2 linked regions of the Aquitalea magnusonii genome follow. The protein of the gene in region 1 interacts with the protein of each later gene in a pairwise test. Links are inferred from orthologs where the notes say so. Each region holds a gene or a part of one and is shown in the gene's direction. Other genes may lie near its edges. The genes, in order: DLM_RS12775 and purT.

Region 1 (10,670 bases):
GTGCCTCCGCCAAGTCCTGCTGTTGGCGCAGTGCAGCAACCCAATCAAGCAAGGTATATCGACGCGGCCCGACGGCAGCGACAACACGACATGCGGGTTCTTGCTCTAGCGCATGCAGCAAGGCAAGGGCAACATCTTCGATATGGACAGGTTGAATGACTTGCTTGCCATCGCCCGGTATCGGAATCAACGGCAACCGTGCCAATTGCTGCATTAAATGACTGCTGGTCCCTCCCTTGCCGACAACCAAGGAGGGGCGCAATACCATCCATTTGAGTGGAAGCATTTGCAAAAAGGCATCTGCCCTGCCCTTGCTGCGCAGAAACGGGCTGTACGCATGGACATCCGCCCCCAAGGCGGATACTTGCACAACTCGCGTAATGCCCGCTTCGGCACAGGCCTGGAACAGGGCGACGGGGGCGTCGGTATGCACCCGGTCAAAGGTTTGCTGGCGCGTGGCGGTGAAAATACCCGCGCAATTGATTACGGCATCCAGCCCCTTGACCCAGGGTAGCCAGTGCCTGGGTTCGGTCATGCTGACAAAGTCACAGCCATGGCGTCTGGAAAGCAAGCGTGTGCAGTGTCCTGCGGCTTGCAAGCGTGCATGCAGGTGACGGCCAATAAAGCCATCCCCACCCGTGAGGAGAAGCTTCATGCCCTAGACTCCTGCTTGGACGCAGTACTGGCATCATGCGCCGGGATGGCAATGAAACGGTCGATATGGCGCTTAATTTTTATTAAGCAAAAGAGCAAGCCGCCAAAGATTGACAGCAGACTGACACGCAGGCTGTCGACAAGGTCGGCATCCCAGAATAGCCAATCGCTGATGATGAGAAGTACCAACGGCACCATGGCCAGGGTCAGCCAGGTATAGTCGCGCCAGAATGCAGCGGCAGTTGCGTCCTGGCACAGGCGCTGTAGCAAGGCGGCCAGATGACGTTGCAGGATGCGGATGACAATTGTACTGATGACGAGGCTTAACAGGCATTTCAACAGCAGGGGAAGAATGTCGGCCATCTTGAGCTCCTCAGGTGTGTTCAGGAGCCCTCATCATGATTTTTACTAGCAGGCAAAGCTTCCGCTCGGCACAAACAGAAGCATTTATTTAATCCGGAATGATAAAACAGAAGCACTTCATGCTGTTTTTTCGGCACTCATCAGCTTTCGATAGCTACCCGGCGTCATGCCTTGGATCTCGCGGAATGCTTCATAAAAGTTTGATTGCGAGGCAAAACCAACACTCAGGCCAACCGACAGTACCGATGCCGATGGCTCTGCCAGCAGCATGGTGCAGGCAGCGGCCACGCGTTGTTCACGCAAATAACGTGAAAAGCCCTTGGCCAGGCGGATATTGAGCAGCTCTGATAATTGATGTGCGCCCAATCCCAGCTGTTGAGCCAACATCGGCAAACTAAGCTCTGCATTTTGGTACAGCCGTTCCTCACGCATCAACTGCTCCAGCCTGGCTTGTACCCGCTCACAGTCCACATTGCCGAGGGTGCTGGTGCGATAGGCTTCATTGGCAGCGGCAACAATGTCTTCCTGCATGGCCGGACGTAAGCCCAAGGTCAATTGCGTCAACCACAACGCCATACCGATGGCACAGGAATACAGCGCAAAAAATTGCGCTGTATGAATGCGCGTGGGCAGCAAACCGGCCAGGGCAACCAGGGCTGCAATCAGCACTACCCCCCCTACCAGCAGCAGTTCACGCTGAAAACATTCACGTTCTGCGCGAAGTCGATAGATGGAACGGGCAAACCACAGCAGATACGCCATGCCCAAGGCAAAAGCCAGGGGGAAGGCCAGTGCAAATGGCAGCATTGTGCCTAGCAATACAGGCAATAGGTGCGGCCATTTGCGCCACAGGCTGCCCTTGCTCAATGACGGGTGTAGTAAGGGATGGCTGTAGAAATAGAAACAGGGCGCGGCGGCAAACAAACAGGCCCGATAAAGCACGGATGCCAAGGCATCGGGATAGCCAAGCAACAAGGCAGCATGCACCCCCTGCAGCACTGCCAGTGTCAACAAGAAAGCGATGCCCATCTGGCGTGAATGGGGCTGATCCGGGTAACTGCCGGGGCGAAAGTGCGTGATGACAAGCAGCAGGCAACTGAATATTGAGTAACCGGCCAATAACAGGCCGCAAGCAACGATCATGGCAGTAGTAAGGTGTCCATCAGGGGAAGGCTGATTGTAAGCGAGCAGGCTGACCACGTCAGGACTTCAGCTCCCCCCATCATTCCACAGCCTTACACCGCCTTGCGCAGCGCCCAGTCAAAAGCGCGGGTGGACAGCACGCGGCGTAGCACCCAGAACACCTTGGTGGGTTTGGTGATGCGGTAGCGCTCCCTGGGGCGGCTGGCGCTGACCGCCTGCCATACCGCCTCGCCCACGGCGGTGGCGGGCAGGGTGAAGGGTGCGGCGTGGCCTTCTTTTTTAAGGCGTACTAACTGGCGTTCGTATTCCTCGCGATGCACGCTGCCGGCCACATCCACATTCTGCAAGAAGCGTTGCAGGGCATTGGGGCGGAAGCGGCTTTCAATCGGCCCCGGCTCCACCAGCGAGACAAAAATGCCGGTTCCGTGCAGCTCTTGCCGCAGGGTGTCGCACATGCCTTCCATGGCAAACTTGCTGGCGTTGTAGGCGCCGCGCCAGCGCATGGCGGCAAACCCCAGAATGGAACTGTTATAGATGATGCGGCCATGGCCCTGGGCGCGCATGACGGGCAGCACGGCATTGGTGAGTTCCCACGGGCCGAACAGATTGGTTTCAAACTGCTCGCGCATGGCCTGGCGGTGGATGTCTTCCACCGCGCCGGGCTGGCCGAAACCTGCATTATTGAACAGGGCATCCAGCCGCCCGCCAGTCTGCTGCAGCACGGCTTGCAGTGCGCGCTCAATGCAAGCGCTGTCGGTGACATCCAGTTGCAGGCTTTCCAGCCCTTCGGCTTGCAGCCGGGCCACATCCTCGGCACGGCGACAACTGGCAAACACCCGCCAGCCACGCTGGGCGAACAGTTTTGCCGTGTGGTAACCAATGCCGCTGGAGCAGCCGGTAATCAGAATGCAAGGGGGGTGGGACACGTCACAACCTCGTCGAAATCAGGCAAACAGGCGCAACCCTACACCATCCTGACGGCATTGCTAAAGCGGTTTCGCTGCGGCCTGCCAGCCTGACAAAAATATCGTGTTGCCGTGGAAATGGAATAAAATGGCCGACTACCGATTTTGCGACAAGGAAAACGCCATGGCGAAATCCGCCAAAGCCCCGGCCAGCTTTGAAACCGCGCTGGCGCAGCTGGAGGACATCATCCAGGCGATGGAAGGCGGCGATGTGCCGCTGGAAACGGCGCTGGCGTCGTACAAGCAAGGCATTGAGCTGATCAAGTTCTGCCAGGGCAAGCTGTCTGACGCCGAGCAGCAATTGAAAATTCTGGAAAACGACGAACTCAAACCGCTGGACCTCAGTAATGGCCAATGAATCCTTCATCGGCTGGATGACGCAGATCCAGCAAACCATGGAAACCGCCCTCACCCGCTTTCTGCCCTCGGCGGACACCTTGCCGCAGCGCCTGCATCAGGCCATGCGCTATGCCACGCTGCAAGGCGGCAAGCGGGTGCGTCCGCTGCTGGCTTTTGCCGCAGGCGAATTAAGCGGTGCCAGCGCGGAAAACCTGGCACGCGTGGCGGCGGCGGTGGAGATGATCCACGCCTATTCGCTGGTCCACGACGACCTGCCCTGTATGGACGACGATGTGCTGCGCCGTGGCAAGCCCACCTGTCATGTGGAGTTCGACGAAGCCACCGCCCTGTTGGTGGGTGATGCGCTGCAAACCCTGGCATTCGAGCTGATTGCCACCCCGATGGAAGGCGTAAGCCCGGCCAGCCAGTTGGCCATGTGCCAGTTGCTGGCGCGCGCTTCCGGCCATGGCGGCATGGCCGGTGGCCAGGCGATTGACCTGGCCAGCGTGGGCCAGACGCTGAACCTGCCCGAGCTGGAATTCATGCACATGCTGAAGACCGGTGCGCTGATTCGCGCCGCCGTGCTGCTGGGCGCGATGGCCGGTCAGCCCTTGAACGCAAAGCAGACCGAACAACTGGATATCTTTGCCAAACGCATTGGCCTGGCGTTTCAGGTGGTGGACGACGTACTGGACTGCGAAGCCGATACCGCCACGCTGGGCAAAACCGCCGGCAAGGACGCCGCCAACGACAAGCCTACTTACGTCAGCCTGATGGGTCTGGCCGAGGCCAAACAGTTTGCCCGCGAGCTGCGCGAGCAGGCCTTTGCCGCGCTGGAAGACTTTGGCCCGGCTGCCGATAGACTGAAACAACTGGCCGACTACATTGTGGCCCGCTCGTTTTAACCGCAGAAGCACAACAATGACTCCGCTGCTCGACACCATTCATCAGCCCTCCGACCTGCGTGCGCTGGGCCGCCAGCAACTGCCGCAACTGGCGACGGAACTGCGCGAATTCCTGGTCGATACGGTCAGCAAGACCGGTGGCCATTTTGCCTCCAACCTGGGCAGCATCGAGCTGACCATCGCCCTGCACTATGTGTTCAACACCCCGGACGACCGTCTGGTATGGGACGTGGGCCACCAGACTTATCCGCACAAAATCCTCACCGGCCGCCGCGAGCGCATGGGCAGCATGCGGCAGAAAGGCGGGCTGGCGGGCTTTCCCAAGCGCGAGGAATCGCCTTACGACACCTTTGGCGTCGGCCATTCGTCCACCTCCATCGGTGCGGCGCTGGGCATGGCGGCGGCGGCCAAGATGCAGGGGCTGGACCGCAAGTGCGTGGCCATCATCGGTGATGGCGCGATGACCGCCGGTCAGGCCTTCGAGGCGCTGAACAACGCCGGGGCGATGGATACCGATTTGCTGGTGATCCTCAACGACAACGACATGTCGATTTCGCCCAATGTCGGCGCGCTGAACAATTATCTGGCCAAGCTGATGTCCGGCCGCTTCTACGCCGCCATGCGCGAGGGCTCCAGCAAGGTGCTGGGCATGGCCCCGCCCTTGAAGGAAATTGCCAGCAAGGTGGAAGAGCACGTCAAGGGCTTCTTCACCCCCGGTACGCTGTTCGAGGAATTCGGCTTCAACTATATCGGCCCGATCGACGGGCACGATCTGGACGTGCTGGTGGATACGCTGAAGAACATCCGCAGCCTGAAAGGGCCGCAGTTCCTGCATATCGTCACCAAGAAGGGCCACGGCTACAAGCTGGCCGAGAACGACCCGGTGAAATACCACGGCGTCACCAAGTTCGACCCGGCCAACGGCCTGGCCGGTGGCAAGAGTGGTGGCAAGCCGCAGTACACCCAGGTGTTTGGCGACTGGATTTGCGACATGGCCAAGCTGGATGCGCGCCTGGTGGGCATCACCCCGGCCATGCGCGAGGGTTCCGGCCTGGTGCGCTTCGAGAAGGAACACCCGGACCGCTACTTCGACGTGGCCATTGCCGAACAGCACGCCGTTACCTTTGCTGCTGGTCTGGCCTGTGATGGTGCCAAGCCGGTGGTGGCGATTTACTCCACCTTCCTGCAGCGCGGCTACGACCAACTGATCCACGACGTGGCGCTGCAGAATCTGCCGGTCATGTTTGCCATCGACCGCGCCGGTCTGGTGGGTGCCGATGGCCCCACCCACGCCGGTGCCTTCGATATTTCCTTCCTGCGCTGCATTCCCAATATGACGGTGCTGGCCCCGTCCGACGAAAACGAATGCCGCCAACTGCTGTACACCGCCTTCTGCATGAACAGCCCCACCGCGGTGCGCTACCCGCGCGGCGTCGGCCCCGGCGTGGACATCCAGCAGGAAATGAGCGCCCAGCCGGTAGGCAAGGGCGTGCTGCGCCGCAGCGGCCAGGGCAAGGTGGCCATTCTGGCCTTTGGCAGCATGGTGGCACCGGCACTGGCGGCGGCTGAGGCGCTGGATGCATCGGTGGCCGACATGCGCTTTGTCAAACCGCTGGATACCGGCTTGATCCGCCAATTGGCCGACAAGCATGACTACATCGTCACCGTGGAAGAAAACGTGGTGATGGGCGGTGCCGGCTCCGGCTGTCTGGAGGCCATGCAGGCCATGGGCATCGTCAAGCCTGCCTTGCTGCTGGGCCTGCCGGACGACTATGTTGAACATGGCGACCCCACGGTATTGCTGGCCGATTGCGGCCTCAACGCCAGCGGCATCGAGGCGAGTATCCGCAACTGGTTGCCCCAATAGTCACAACAGCGGCCAAGAAAAACAGCGTAGCGCCCCTGGGGCCAGGCGCGCCGACGCAGGCAGTGCCAGCAGTACGGCAAGGAGGCGCAAGGCTGCAGCAAGGTTTTGCTTAGCCGCGCCAAACTGAACAAGGGGAAGTCATGGGTGGTTTTGATCTGGCAAGCTGGCTCAATCTCACAGGCAGCCCGTTCGAGGCGCTGCCGCTGTTTGTCACCAGTCTGGCCATCGGCCTGCTGATGGGGGTGGAGCGCGAGCGCAAGCACCACACCCTGGCCGGCATCCGCACTTTTCCGTTGACTGCCGTGCTGGGCACCCTGGCCGCCATGCTGGACGCGGCATCGCATGGCGTGCTGCTGCAAACCGTCGGCCTGCTGGCGGTGGCCTCGTTTGGCTTTCTGCCGGAACGCTGCGCCGACGGCGACAAGACCGAGCCGCGCACCACCACCGTGGTTTCCTTGCTGGTGGTGTATTGCCTGGGCGCACTGGTATGGCATGGCTTTGGCGGTGTCGCGGTGGCGGTGGGTATTGTCGCCACCGCCCTGCTCTACCTGAAACCGGAACTCACCGGCCTCACCCACAAGCTGGAACGGCGCGACCTGCTGTCGCTGCTGCAGTTTGCCGCGCTGTCCTTCATCGTGCTGCCACTGCTGCCCAACCGCACCTTCGGCCCGTATCAGGCGGTGAACCCGCATCAGGTATGGCTGATGGTGACGCTGATCGTGGGCATCAGCCTGTCCGGCTATCTGGCCGTGAAGATTCTCGGCCAGCGCGTGGGCGGCCCCTTGCTGGGCATTCTGGGCGGGCTGGTTTCCTCCACCGCCACCAGCCTGATTTATGCCCGCGAAGCACGCGCCAATCCGCTGTCGCTCAATCTGGCTACCGCCGTCATCCTGCTGGCCAATCTGGTGCTGTTTGCACGGCTGCTGGTACTGGCCGCCGTGGTGCAAACCAGTGTGCTGGCAGCGGTAACATGGGTGCTGCTGCCCGGCCTGCTGTGCGGCCTGAGTGCCGCCCTGTGGCAGTTGCGCCAGCACAATAACAGCCAGCCGCAGCCGGAGCTGCAACTGAGCAACCCTTCCGAAATGAAGCTGGCCTTGGGCTTTGGTGCCATGTTTGCGCTGGTGATGTTTTGCGCCGCCTGGCTGAATGCCGAGTTCGGCAGCAAGGGCGTGTATGTGGTAGCGCTGATTTCCGGCCTGAACGATGTGGACGCCATCTCGCTGACGGCTTTCAATCTGTTTGGCGAGAACCGGCTGGACGGCCAGCAGGTGGCCACCACGCTGGCGCTGGCCATTACCGCCAACAATGTATTCAAGTTCAGCCTGATTGCCAGCCTGGGCGGCAGTGCGCTGGCGCGCCGCTGCCTGCCCACCCTGCTGGCGGCCAGCGGCGGCATGCTGGCCGGCCTGCTGGTGCTATCAGGCAGTCACTGAACGCGGGCCAGCAGGCCGGGCAGTAATTGCAGGATGGTCTGCGCCGTCTGCTGTGGCGCTTCCAGCGGAAACAGATGACTGCCCGTCATCTCATGTAGCTGCATGCCGAAGTGGCGCTGCATATAGCGTAGGTCGGAGGGCCGCACCACATCGTGGCGGCTGGCGGCGACAAAGGCGGTTGGCACCGTCAATTGCCCGCGATAGCGCGGAAAGTCATGCGGCAGGGCGCAGTAAATCTGGTGTTCGATCTGTGGGCGAAAGCGCAAACGCCGCCCGCCCTGGCCGTCGTCCTCGCTGCCATGCAGCGCATAGTCGGCCAGGCAGTCCGGGTCGAAACGGGCAAAGGCCGGTTTGCGGGCAAAATAGTCGTGCATCATTGCAACGCTGGCCCAACAGTCGCGTCGTCCCAGAGTATTGCCGCCGGGGGTGATGCGGGCGATCAGGCCCAGCTTCTTGGCCAGCCAGATAAGCCCGGCCCGGCGCGGCCCCATCAAGGGCGAGTCCAGAATCACCAACGCCTTGAACAGTTCTGGCGCGCGGATGGCGGCATAAAACAGCAGATAGCCGCCCAACGAATGGCCCACGCCAATCACCGGCTGGCGGTAGCGGCTGAGCACGGCAATGGTTTCGTCCACCAGATGCGGCCAGCAGTCCGTCACCGGATAGCGCGGGTCGTGGCCGATGCAATCCAGCCAGCCTAACTGGTAGTGCTGGCCCAGTGCGCGCAGCAGCTTGCCGTATACCGGCGCGGGAAAGCTGTTGGCGTGGGCAAAATGAATGATGTGCTGCATGATGTGATGTTGCGCCCATTTTGATTTGTTATGGCTCGATACTACCGTAAAATAGCGTTTTTCCAGCCGCAGTAACCGCGCCAGCCGCTAGCCGCCGCCAGCCGGCACGGAACCGGCGGGCCTCTTGCTGGTCAACCCTTGCATCCTCCAGATAACGCACCATCATGCCGCACTCCCTGTTACGCCTGTTGTCCCCCTTGTGGCGCCTGCTGGCGCTGCTTGGCCTGCTCGGTCTGAGCACTGCCGCCATGGCGGTCAACCAGGAAGACCTGCTGCCACCGGAAAAGGCCTTTGCCGTCAGCGTGGAACGCCAGCCCGATCACCTGTTGCTGCAACTGAAGGTGGCGGATGGCTATTATGTCTACCGCGACCGCCTGTCCTTCACCACCGCCCCAGCCGGTCTGCTGGGTAGCCCGGAACTGCCAGCCGGCAAGGAAAAGCAGGACGCTTTTTTTGGCAAGCAGGTGATTTATCTTGGCCAGAAGCTGATCAAGCTGCCCTTGCATGCCGATGCCCCAGCGCAATTCCGGCTGGATGTAAAACTGCAGGGCTGTTCCAACGCCGGGGTGTGCTACCCGCCTTATACCCACCACCTGGACATCAATGCCTATGGCAGCGCCGGCAATGACAGCAGCAACTGGCTGGCCGAGGCGGTGCCGGGAAAGCCGGCGGGTAGTGGTGGCAATCTGGCGGCCAAGGGCTGGCTGGCCACGCTGGGCAGCTTCCTGCTGGCCGGCATCGGCATGGCCTTCACTGCCTGCATGTATCCGCTGCTACCCATTGTCTCTTCGCTGATTGCCGGTGAGGGCCAGCACATCACGCGCCGGCGCGGCTTCTGGCTGTCGCTGACTTATGTGCAGGGGCTGGCGCTCACCTACACCGTGATCGGCATCATTGCCGGGCTCACCGGCTCGCTGCTGACTGTCTGGCTGCAACAGCCTGCCGTCATTCTCAGTGCCAGCGTGCTGATGGTGGTGTTTGCCCTGTCCATGTTTGATCTGTACACCATCCAACTGCCTTCGGCACTGCAATCCCGGCTGGCCAATGCCTCCAACCGGCTGTCCGGCGGCAAGCTGGCCACGGTGTTTGCCATGGGCGCGCTGTCGGCGCTGATCATCGGCCCCTGCGTGGCACCGCCGCTGGCGCTGGCGCTGGGCTATATCGGCAGCACCGGCGATGCCGTGCTGGGCGGTGCCGCGCTGTATGCGATGGCGCTGGGGCTGGGCCTGCCGCTGATCCTGATCGGCACATTTGGCGGCCACGTGCTGCCGCGTGCCGGTGGCTGGATGAAGGCGGTGAAGGCCGCCTTTGGCGTGCTGATGCTGGCACTGGCGATCTGGATGGCCACGCCCTTCCTGCCCGCCATGCTGGTGCTGATACTGTGGGCGGCGCTGTGTGTGGGCTGTGCGGTGTTCCTGAAGGCGTTTGAAACCCTGCCGGGCAATGCCCACATCAGCCACAAGCTGGGCAAGGGCCTGGGCCTGCTGCTGTTCCTGGTGGGCGCGGCGCAGTTGGCCGGGGCGCTGGCCGGGGAAAGCGACCCACGCTATCCGCTGAAATGGCTGGCGGGTAACAAGGCGCAGGCCGGTGCCAGCCAGGCCATGCATTTTGGCCCGGTCAACGACATCGCCGGGCTGGATGCCGCACTGGCTGAGGCGCGGGCTGCCAGCAAGCCGCTGCTGCTGGACTTTTATGCCGACTGGTGTGTGTCGTGCAAGGAAATGGAAAGCGACACCTTCCCCGCCCCGGCCGTGACAGCCAAATTGCAAGGCTATGTGCTGCTGCGTGCCGACGTGACTGCCAACCTGCCAGCGCATCAGGCCCTGCTTAAACGCTTTGGCCTGTACGGCCCGCCGGGCATCATCCTGTTTGACCGCAAAGGCCAGGAGCGTGACCGCATCATTGGCTTTACCCCGGCTGCCGATTTTGCCCGCCGACTGTAAACCATGCGGCAGCAACCCAAACGTCATTAACATTTATCATCATTATCGCTAATATCCAGGATCAGTATGGGCAGGGCTCAGGCCCTGTGCGTACTGATCCTATTTTGCGTGCTATTCTGATAGCATTGTGCAGTGCAAAAACCGAGTCGTACTGACAGGCCATGCCAGCTGCTTGTGTGCCGTTAATGAAACCGCAGATGAATGTTGGGGGAGTTATGGGTCTCATGTTTTGGGTGAAGGGTGATCAGCCGGCCGCGAGCGGGCCGC
Region 2 (10,757 bases), 830 kb from region 1 along the record:
GTTTGCCAGTACCAAGAAGCTGGGCGTGACCGTGGCTTATCCCTTGCTGCGTAATCAGCAGTTGCAGGGGGTGGTGGGCGGGGATATCTCGCTGGAGGGCATTATCGGTCTGGTGCAGGGCATCAAGCTGCGCGGCGACGGCTATGCTTTTCTGGCCACCCGCAGTGGCAAGATCGTGGCGCACCCGGCCGCCGACAGTACACTCAAACCGGTGGCCGAGGTGATGCCGGGCCTGGATGCGGGCTTGCTGCAGCAAGCGGATGAACACAGCCAGTTGGCGGAGCTGGAAATTGCTGGCCGCCCCGTTTTCGTACAACTGATACCGGTGCCCGGTTCAGACTGGGTGCTAGGTTGCGTGGTGGACAAAGCCTCCATTCTGGCACCGCTGCAGGGTTTGTTGATTACACTGGTGCTGGCTGGCCTTGTGTGTAGCATTGTGGCCATTCTGCTGGCGCAATTGGCACTTACCCGTCTGCTGCGTGGCCTGGTGCGCTTGCGTGATGCCTTGCTGGAGATTTCCAGCGGCCATGCCGACCTGACACACCAGTTGCAGGTGGAGCATCAGGACGAAATCGGCCAGACCGCGGCGGCGTTCAATCGTTTTGTCGCCAGTTTGCGCCGCATGTTCATCGATGTGCGCGAGCATGCCATTGCGCTCAATAGCGAGCTAGATAGCCTGAAACAGGTTACTGATACCGTGGCCAGCCAGTCCCAGCGCCAGTCCGAAGTATCCAGTGCTGCCGCGGCTACTATCGAGCAGATCACCGTCAGCATCAATCATATTGCCGACAATGCAACGATGGCCGAGCAAGCTGCCAGTGAAACCGGAACAACTTCAGCCCATTCGGCACAGGCGGTTGGCCGGCTGGCTGACGATATTGCCAATATCGCCCGCGAAGTAGGACATCTGGGCGGCGCGCTCAATGCCTTGGGTGAACGTTCGGGGCAAATGAACACCATTATCGGCGTGATCCGCGACATTGCCGACCAAACCAATCTGCTGGCACTGAATGCCGCCATCGAAGCGGCCCGGGCCGGTGAGGCTGGCCGTGGTTTTGCCGTGGTGGCGGATGAAGTACGCAAGCTGGCCGAGCGCACTGCCAAGGCCACGGTGGAAATTGGCCAACTGATTGATGCTACCCATGGCGATATCAACACTGCGCTGGATGATATGGCTGGCACGCAGCGCTCGGTGGCCAGTGGTGTGGAAGCCTCGCGCAGCGTAGCGCAGGACATGTCAGGCATCCAGGGACGCATCGCGCAGGTGGTGGGGGCGATTCATGACATTGCCGATTCAACCCGCGAACAGTCGGTGGCAACCAATGAAATGGCCCGCGCCTCCGAACAGGCCAACCGTGCCACTATCGAGACCGACCAGGCGGTGCAGGCAGCAACGCAAACTGTTGCCGAACTGCACCGCTTGTCGACCGATCTGCAAACCATGGTGGCCCAGTTCCGCCTGTAAGCCTCCGGCCTGTGTGACGCAGGCCAGATCGCGGTTGCATCACGCCGACCTAGTCCTTAGACTGTCACTTTTGCGACGTTTATTTACACAAGGAAGTACAGCATGATCAAGGTGGGCATCGTCGGCGGTACCGGTTATACCGGTGTCGAACTGTTGCGTCTTCTGGCCGGGCATCCCGGTGCCGAGGTGGTGGCCGTTACCTCGCGCAAGGAAGCAGGCATGAAAGTGGCCGAGATGTTCCCCAGCCTGCGCGGTCGCGTGGATGTGGCCTTCTCCACCCCGGATGAAACCCCGCTGGAGCAGTGCGACGTGGTGTTTTTTGCCACCCCGCACGGCGTGGCCATGGCGCAGGCGCGTGAACTGCTGGCTGCCGGCGTCAAGGTCATCGACCTGGCGGCGGATTTCCGCCTGAAAGACCCGGCAGTGTTCCAGCAATGGTATGCGATGGAGCATAGCTGCACCGACCTGCTGGCCGAAGCGGTATACGGCTTGCCGGAGGTGAACCGCGATGCCATCCGCGCAGCGCGTCTGGTGGGCATGGCCGGTTGCTATCCCACTTCGGTACAACTGGGTCTGCTGCCGCTGTTGGAAGGCGGCAAACAGCTGATCGACACCCAGACGCTGATTGCCGACTGCAAGTCCGGCGTGTCCGGTGCCGGTCGCAAGGCCGAGGTCGGCGCGCTGCTGGCCGAAGCCGGTGACAACTTCAAGGCCTATGCCGTGAAGGGTCATCGTCATTCGCCGGAAATCGAGCAGGGCTTGTCGGCCATTCATGGCGGCCCGGTCAAGCTGACCTTTGTGCCGCACCTGACGCCGATGATTCGCGGCATCCATTCCACCATCTACGCCCGCATCAAGCCGGAGGCGCTGGACACCGACTTCCAGAGCCTGTTTGAACAGCGCTATGCCGGTGAGCATTTTGTCGATGTGCTGCCGGCTGGCAGCCACCCGGAAACCCGCAGCGTGCGTGGTTCCAACACCGTGCGCATCGCCGTGCATCGTCCGGGCAACGGCGATCTGCTGATCATCCTAGTGGTGGAAGACAATCTGGTGAAAGGCGCATCCGGTCAGGCCGTGCAGACCATGAACCTGATGTTCGGCCAGCCGGAAAACGCCGGTCTGGACATCGTTCCGCTGCTGCCTTGATGCAGGGATGATTGAATATTGGCCATTCGCCCTGATATCCGACTAAAATAGTAGGTGAATGGCTGCGAGGCCGAAATCGATTTGCGAGGTGAACCATGTCCGAGACTACCGAAATGCTGTCCCCGATCAACTTTACCGACAGCGCCTGCAACAAGGTGCTGGACCTGATCGCGGAAGAGGGCAATCCTGATCTGAAACTGCGCGTGTTCGTGACTGGCGGTGGCTGCTCCGGCTTCCAGTACGGTTTTACATTTGACGAAATCGCCAATGAGGACGATACCGCTATAGAGAGAGACGGCGTGACTTTCCTGGTTGACCCGATGAGCTACCAGTATCTGGTGGGTGCCGAGATCGACTATCAGGAAAGCCTGGAAGGCTCCCAGTTTGTCATTCGCAACCCGAATGCCACCACCACCTGCGGTTGTGGTTCTTCCTTCTCGGTGTAAACCGGCGGGGCGACAAACAGGAGTAGAATGAAAACCCGGACTCAGTCCGGGTTTTTTTGTATCGGGGGAAACAAGATGAATAAACTGCCACCACTGGTATTGCCCAAGGTTGAATTCAATCGCGAATTCAGTTTCAGTGATGCCGACTTCGAGCGCATCCGTAAGCTGATCTATAAGGAGGCCGGTATCTCGCTGAACCCGTCCAAGAAGGACATGGTGTACGGCCGCCTGGTCAGACGCATCCGCGAGCTGAAGCTGGCCACCTTTGCCGCCTATGTGGATTATCTGGAGTCGGTAGCCGGCAAGCGTGAGTTCGAGCAGTTTGTGAATGCACTCACCACCAACCTCACCTTCTTTTTCCGCGAGGAACATCATTTCCCGATTCTGGCGGATCACCTGAAGCAAAGGGCGGCGGCAGGTGCCAGTGAGCTGTCCATCTGGTGCGCAGCATCCTCCACCGGTGAGGAGCCTTACTCGCTGGCCATTACCGCGCTGGAAGCCTTTCCACATGGCAGCAAGCCGGCCATCAGCATCATCGCCACCGATCTGGATACCAGCGTGCTGGAAACCGGCCGCAAGGGCATTTATCCGGAAGACAAGATTGCCCGCCTGCCGCCCGGCCATGCGCACAAGTATTTCGACAAATTGCCGGATGGCAATTATCAGGCCAAGGCGGTGTTACGCAATATGATCACCTTCCAGCGGCTGAACCTGATCGAAAACAACTGGGCGCTGCGCAAGCAGTTCGATGCCATTTTCTGCCGCAACGTGATGATTTATTTCGACCGTGACACCCAGTTTGCCGTGCTGAAAAAATTCGCCCCGCTGCTCAAGCCCGATGGCTTGTTGTTTGTCGGCCACTCGGAAAACTTCTATTTTGCCTCGGACTACTTCCAGCTGCGTGGCAAGACGGTGTATCAGCACGCGCCGAAAAAGTAGCGTTTCCCCCATTGAGCCCTGCTGCGCTGCGGCGTAGTATCCGGGGTCTCAATCGGCTGAGCCGGACGGGCAAGCATGACTTGCCCGTTGTCACGTCTGCTGGAGTCAACATGAAGGTAGCTGTGCTGGGATCAGGCGTGGTGGGGGTGTCCACCGCCTGGTTTCTGGCCCGTGCAGGGCATGAGGTAGTGGTGCTGGACCGCGCCAGCGGGCCGGCGCGCGAAACCAGTTTCGCCAATGGCGGGCAAATTTCCGTCAGCCAGTCCGAGCCCTGGGCCAACCCGGCCGCCCCCTGGCAAATCCTGCAATGGCTGCTGCGCGACGATGCCCCGCTATTGTTCCGCCTGCGGCTGGACCCGGCCCAGTGGCGCTGGTGCTGGCAGTTCCTGCTGGAATGCCGCGCCAGCCGTGCCGAACGCAATATGCGCCAGATGCTGGCGCTGGGCCGCTACAGCCGCGATACCCTGCAGCTGCTGCGCGCCGAACTCAATCTGGATTACCAGCAGCAGACCCGTGGCATTGTGTCCTTGTTTCATACCCAGCGCCAGTTGGACGAGGCCGCCCATGTGGCCGCGCAAATGCGCGAGCTGGGCATGGACAAGCACATCATCAGCCGGGAAGAACTGGCACGCATCGAGCCGGCACTGGCCGGCATTGCTCCCACGCTGGCCGGTGCCAGCTACTGCCCGTCGGACGAATCCGGCGATGTCCACCTGTATACCTGCGCCATGGCTGAGCATGCGGCGCGTGCCGGGGTGGAGTTCCGTTTCAATACCCGCATCAATGCGCTGGAAACTGACAATGGTCGCATCAGCGGCGTGTCGGTCAATCTGCCGGAAGGCAATTACCGCCGCGTGACAGCCGACGCCTACGTGCTGGCGCTGGGCAGTTATTCGCCCTTGCTGGCGGCACCGTTGGGGCTGCGCCTGCCCATCTATCCGTGGAAGGGCTATTCCGCCACCTTGCCCTTGCGCGACCCGGCCACGGCCCCGCTGGCCAGCATTACCGATGAAGCCTACAAGGTGGTTATCTCGCGTCTGGGCTCGCGGCTGCGCATTGCCGGTACAGCGGAGCTGGCTGGTTACTCCAGCAGCCTGAATGCGGTGCGCTGTCAGTCCTTGATCAAGCGTGGCCAGGCCTTGATGCCGGAGGTGGCCGACTGGGATGCCGCCGAGTTCTGGAGCGGCTTGCGTCCGGCCACGCCCGGCAATGTGCCGCTGATTGGCCGCAGCCCGTATCCCAATCTTTACTTCAATACCGGTCACGGCACGCTGGGCTGGACGGAAGGCGCGGGCAGCGGCAGGGCGCTGGCGGAAATCATCAGCGGCCGCGCTCCGCCGATTGATTTTGCCTTTCAGGGTGTTTGATCCGGCGCAGCGGCTAGCACGGCAGCAATGCTAAAATGCCGGCCTGGATTCTTTCATTTTCTAACTGGAGTCGGACCATGCGTATCGGAACCCCGCACAGCGCCACTGCGCTGCGTGTCATGCTGCTGGGCAGCGGCGAGCTGGGCAAGGAAGTTGTCATCGCATTGCAGCGCCTGGGGGTGGAAACCATTGCGGTAGACCGCTACGCCGGTGCCCCGGCCATGCAGGTGGCTCACAGCAGCCATGTCATCAATATGTCGGATGCCGCCGCGCTGCGCGCGCTGGTGGAGCAGGTGCGCCCGCATCTGATCGTGCCGGAAATCGAAGCCATTGCCACCGAAGAGCTGTTGCGCATCGAGGCTGATGGTCTGGCCGAGGTGATCCCCACCGCCCGTGCCACCAACCTCACCATGAACCGCGAAGGCATCCGCTGTCTGGCGGCGGACGAGCTGGGCCTGCCCACTTCGCCGTTTGCCTTTGCTTCCTCGCTGGACGAATTGCAGCAGGCCATCGACGCCGGCATCGGCTACCCCTGCCTGGTGAAGCCGGTAATGTCCTCCAGCGGCAAGGGCCAGTCGCTGCTGCGTGGGCCGGATGAGGTGGCCAAAGCCTGGGAATATGCCGTCAGTGCCGGCCGTGTGGACAAGGGCCGGGTGATTGTCGAAGGTTTCATCGACTTCGATTACGAAATCACCCAGCTCACCGTACGTGCCAGCGATGGTCAGGGCGGTATTGCCACCCACTTCTGCGACCCCATCGGCCATCTGCAAAAGAACGGCGACTACGTGGAAAGCTGGCAGCCGCAGCCGATGAGCGAACTGGCACTGCTGCGCGCCCGTGAAATGGCCAAGGCAGTGACCGATGCGCTGGGCGGACGTGGTCTGTTCGGGGTGGAGCTGTTCGTCAAGGGCGATCAGGTATGGTTCTCCGAAGTCAGCCCGCGCCCGCACGATACCGGGCTGGTGACGTTGGCCACCCAGCGCTTCTCCGAATTCGAACTGCATGCCCGTGCCATTCTGGGCTTGCCGGTGGATGCCAGCCTGCGCAGCGCCGGTGCCTCGGCGGTGATTTACGGTGGCATGGAAGAGCAGGGCATTGCCTTTGAAGGCGTGGCCGAAGCACTGGCGGTGCCGGGTGCCGACCTGCGCCTGTTCGGCAAGCCGGAAAGCTTTGTCCGCCGTCGCATGGGCGTGGCGGTGGCCCAGGCGGATGATGTGGCCACTGCGCGTGAGCGTGCCTTGCTGGCCGCTTCGCTGGTCAAGCCGGTAAAGGACTGAGCCATGCAGGAAATGACGCCATACGAGCTGATGGGTGGTGAAGGCGTGGTGCGCTGGCTCACCAACCGCTTCTACGACATCATGGACAGCGACCCTTCGGTCAAGGTGCTGCGCGACATGCACCCGGCTGATCTGGCCGGTTCGCGGGAAAAGCTGTTCATGTTCCTGTCCGGCTGGCTGGGCGGGCCGGGCTTGTACATGGAAAAGTTTGGTCATCCGCGCCTGCGCATGCGCCACATGCCGTTTGCCGTGGACGGGGAAATGCGCGACCAGTGGATGCAGTGCATGACCCAGGCGGTGAACGAACTGCTGGTGGAGGACTGGCTCAAGGCCAAGCTGCTGGAAGCCTTCTATAACACCGCGGACTTCATGCGCAATCAGGAAGAGTAAGCGCCGGTCTGATTCAGCGTAACCGGAGAACTCTCTGCACGGTCATTGCCGGCAGAGGGTTTTTGTTTATCTGTTATCGGGCAACGGCGGAATGGAATAAGTACCGGTGACATGGGCCACCGGCTCGTCACTGCCCGCGGAATACAGCAGCACCTCGCCCACGGCCAGGCGCTTGCCCAGCTTGAGGATGCGGCCTTCGGCAATCACATCTTCCTGCGGTGGCTTACGCAGGAAATTGATATTCAGGCTGGTGGTGACGGCCAGTTCCACCTTGCCTATCATGCCCAGCACCACGGCATACAGGGTGGCATCGGCCAGCGCCATCAGGGCCGGGCCGGCAATGGTGCCACCGGGGCGGATCAGGTCGGGGTTGAAGTGCATGCGCAAGCGGGCCGTGCCGTTGGCAATGTCCTCGGTGTGCATGCCGAACAGTTTGACCAGCGGCAGTTCGCTGTCGATCAAGGCCTGGAACTCTGCAACGCTGATCTGGCTCATGGGGTGGTTTCGCTCAGAATAATGGCCCATGGTGCATGACCATTACGTCAACGTCAATTTGCCAGCGCCATGCACGGAGCAAGGGTACAGCGACAATCTGGCGTGAAAAAATCAGCGCGGCCGGTGACCACGCTCGATTAGCACGCCAACGCGGCGCACGCCGGGCAGAATGCCCAGCTTGGTGACGGAAACCTGTACCCAGGGTGCGCCAAAGTCTTCGCGAATCACCTTGGCGATATATTCCGCCAGTGCTTCGAGCAGCAGGAAGTGCTGTTCCGACAGTGCCTTGCGCAAGCGTTCCACCACCACACCGTAGTGAATGGTGTCGCCGATATTGTCGCTGTGGCAGGGCACTTCACTGGGAATGCCGATTTCCAGGTCGATTTCGATGGTTTGCGGATTTTTCCGCTCCCACTCATAAACACCGATAATGGTGTCGGCGCGTACTTCGCGCAGGAAAATGATGTCCATTGCTATGTCGGGAGTTGGGCTTTGTCGCCCGATACCGTAAAATCCGAAGCCTTCTATTCTAATGGATACACCATGACCACGACAGCATTTGCCTTCATTGTTGCGGCCTACTTGCTGGGCTCGCTGTCTTTTGCCGTGATCGTGAGCAAGGCCATGGGCATGGCCGACCCGCGCAGCTACGGCTCGGGCAACCCCGGTGCCACCAATGTGTTGCGTACCGGCAAGAAACTGGCCGCCGTACTCACCTTGCTGGGCGATGGTGCCAAGGGCTGGGTGGCGGTGGCGCTGACGGCCTGGTTCGGCCCGCAATACGGACTGGGTGAGCAGGCCATTGCCATGTCGGCACTGGCGGTGCTGATCGGCCACATGTGGCCGGTATTCTTCGGCTTCAAGGGCGGCAAGGGTGTGGCCACCGCAGTGGGCGTGCTGTTCGGTTTCAATATCTGGCTGGCACTGGCGGCCATTGCCACCTGGCTGTTCATGGCTTTTGTGGTGAAGATTTCCTCGCTGTCCGCCATCGTTGCCTGCGTGATGGTGCCGGTGTATGCCTATTTCATCGTACAGCCGTCCTCGCCGTATTTTGGCACCTGCATCATCATTGCCATCCTGGTGATTCACCGCCACAAATCCAATCTGATCAAGCTGCTGACCGGGCAGGAAGGCAAGATTGGCGAGAAGGCCGAGAAAAAGGGCAATTAGTCGCTTGCCGACCAACTAAAAAGCCACCGCATGCGGTGGCTTTTTTTGCAGCCTTTGGCCATCAGCCGTCGGACAGCACCTTGACGTGGGCGGTTACGCTGCGTGCCAGCGAGGACAAGTCATAGCCGCCCTCCAGTACCGAGACGATGCGGCCATCGGCATACTGGTCGGCAATCTGCATCAGGTGGCGGGTTACCCACTCATAATCCGCTTCCACCAGCCCCAGTGAACCCATGTCATCCTCGCGGTGGGCATCAAAACCGGCAGAGATAAAGATCATCTGCGGCTGGAAGTCGTGCAGGCTGGGCAGCCACACGTTTTCCACCACTTCGCGGAATTCCCGCCCGGTGCTGCCGGCCTTGAGCGGCACATTCACCATGTTTGGCCCTGCCGGGTTGTCGCCGCAGTAAGGGTAGAAGGGGTGCTGGAAGATGGACACCATCATCACGCGCGGGTCGTCACGGAAGATGTCTTCGGTGCCATTGCCGTGATGCACGTCGAAGTCGATCACCGCAATCCGCTCAAACTTGTAGGTGGACAGCGCATGGGCAATGCCGACGGCGATATTGTTGAAGAAGCAGAAGCCCATCGCCTTGTCGTGTTCGGCATGATGGCCCGGCGGACGAATGGCACAGAAGGCATTGGGTGCCTTATCCTCGCACACCAGTTCCACCGCCTTGATCACCGCACCGGCGGCGCGACGTGCGGCAGGCAGGGTGCCCGGTGCCATGGCGGTATCCGGGTCCATGCGGAAGGTGCCAACCGTGGGCGCACAGGCCTCGATGTATTCCACATAGCGTGGCGGGTGGACTCTTGCCAGTTGCTGCTCGGTGACTTCCGGTGCCTCCACCTCATGCAGGCTGTCGTAAATCTGTGCTGCCATCAGTTGGTCCTTGATGGCAACCAGGCGTTCCGGGCATTCCGGGTGGCCTACCCCCATATTGTGCTGCAGGCAGACAGGGTGGGTGATGTAGGCAGTGAGTCCATTTCTCTGTAGACGGTTTTTTAGCCAAGTTAACACGAGCGTTTCCTTGTTGCGTACGATTGTTTGCGTACAATGGACGCGAGTTTTATCTTTTATGTATTTTCGATAAATACTGCGCGCAACCGGGTCCAAATGCAATCACTCAGCCTTGCCTATCGTCAACTGAACACGCTTATCCTGGGCAAGCCCCGTGCCATCCGGCTGGCGCTCGCCTGCTTGATTGCCCGTGGCCACCTGCTGATCGAGGATGTGCCCGGCGTGGGGAAAACCACGCTCGCCCATGGCCTGGCTGCGGTATTGGGCCTGCATTACCAGCGCGTGCAATTCACCAGCGACCTGCTGCCTGCCGACATCCTGGGCGTCAATATCTACCTGCGGGATAGCGGCAGCTTCCGCTTTCATCAGGGGCCGGTGTTCAGCCAGCTATTATTGGCCGATGAAATCAACCGTGCTTCGCCCAAGGTGCAATCCGCCTTGCTGGAGGCCATGGAAGAGCGCCAGGTTTCGATTGATGGTGAAAGCCACCCGCTGCCGGTGCCGTTTTTTGTGATTGCCACCCAGAACCCGTCCGAGCAACTGGGAACATTCCCCCTGCCAGAGTCGCAACTGGACCGTTTCCTGATGCGCATCTCGCTGGGTTATCCGGCGGCAGAGGCGGAGCGTGCGTTGCTGCTGGGGCAGGATCGTCGTAGCTTGCTGGAGGACATTACCCCCTGCCTGAGTGGCGATGGCCTGCTGCAGTTGCAGCAAAAGGCCGCCGCGCTGACGGTATCGCCCGATCTGGCCGATTATGTACTCGCGCTGTTGCAGGCAACGCGGCAGGATCGCGGCTATCTGACCGGCCTTAGCCCGCGAGCGGGGCTTGCCTTGCTGGCAGCCGCACGTGCATGGGCCTTGCTGGAGGGGCGCGATCATGTGCTGCCTGAGGATGTGAAGGCAATTTTCCCTGCCGTGGCAGGGCATCGGCTTGGTTTGAGCGGAGATGCCACTGCCAGCCTGAATACATTGCTGGAACATGTTGCCATTCCGTAAGCAACTGCGCGGCTGGTGGCTGCGTCGTTTGCCGCTGGAGGCCAT

The links.
Region 2: the proteins of DLM_RS12775 (region 1) and purT interact in binary tests that used the Escherichia coli proteins (3 or more experiments, as listed by UniProt). The link is inferred for Aquitalea magnusonii from one-to-one orthologs.

Annotation. Positions count from the first base shown.
Region 1 is NZ_AP018823.1:2,685,230-2,695,899, forward strand. What follows is about bases 2,602-5,420. They hold DLM_RS12775 (polyprenyl synthetase family protein), read left to right. Parts: upstream 2,602-3,472; coding sequence 3,473-4,369; downstream 4,370-5,420. Other genes in these bases: DLM_RS12765 (SDR family NAD(P)-dependent oxidoreductase), read right to left, coding at 2,602-3,086; DLM_RS12770 (exodeoxyribonuclease VII small subunit), read left to right, coding at 3,250-3,483; dxs (1-deoxy-D-xylulose-5-phosphate synthase), read left to right, coding at 4,386-5,420. Outside these bases: DLM_RS12750 (NAD-dependent epimerase/dehydratase family protein), read right to left, coding at 1-655; DLM_RS12755 (hypothetical protein), read right to left, coding at 652-1,017; DLM_RS12760 (helix-turn-helix domain-containing protein), read right to left, coding at 1,135-2,031; more of DLM_RS12765, read right to left, coding at 2,253-2,601; more of dxs, read left to right, coding at 5,421-6,236; DLM_RS12785 (MgtC/SapB family protein), read left to right, coding at 6,377-7,669; DLM_RS12790 (alpha/beta fold hydrolase), read right to left, coding at 7,663-8,460; protein-disulfide reductase DsbD, read left to right, coding at 8,625-10,403.
Region 2 is NZ_AP018823.1:3,510,152-3,520,908, reverse strand. Bases 4,635-7,540 are described here. They hold purT (formate-dependent phosphoribosylglycinamide formyltransferase), read left to right. Parts: upstream 4,635-5,440; coding sequence 5,441-6,640; downstream 6,641-7,540. Other genes in these bases: DLM_RS16710 (PaaI family thioesterase), read right to left, coding at 7,097-7,525; DLM_RS16715 (group II truncated hemoglobin), read left to right, coding at 6,644-7,030; DLM_RS16725 (D-amino acid dehydrogenase), read left to right, coding at 4,635-5,363. Outside these bases: DLM_RS16745 (methyl-accepting chemotaxis protein), read left to right, coding at 1-1,465; argC (N-acetyl-gamma-glutamyl-phosphate reductase), read left to right, coding at 1,568-2,611; iron-sulfur cluster insertion protein ErpA, read left to right, coding at 2,707-3,057; DLM_RS16730 (CheR family methyltransferase), read left to right, coding at 3,133-3,996; more of DLM_RS16725, read left to right, coding at 4,107-4,634; DLM_RS16705 (dihydroneopterin aldolase), read right to left, coding at 7,637-7,996; glycerol-3-phosphate 1-O-acyltransferase PlsY, read left to right, coding at 8,069-8,695; DLM_RS16695 (histone deacetylase family protein), read right to left, coding at 8,757-9,716; DLM_RS16690 (AAA family ATPase), read left to right, coding at 9,813-10,712; DLM_RS16685 (DUF58 domain-containing protein), read left to right, coding at 10,696-10,757. UniProt on the Escherichia coli protein: Involved in the de novo purine biosynthesis. Catalyzes the transfer of formate to 5-phospho-ribosyl-glycinamide (GAR), producing 5-phospho-ribosyl-N-formylglycinamide (FGAR). Formate is provided by PurU via hydrolysis of 10-formyl-tetrahydrofolate.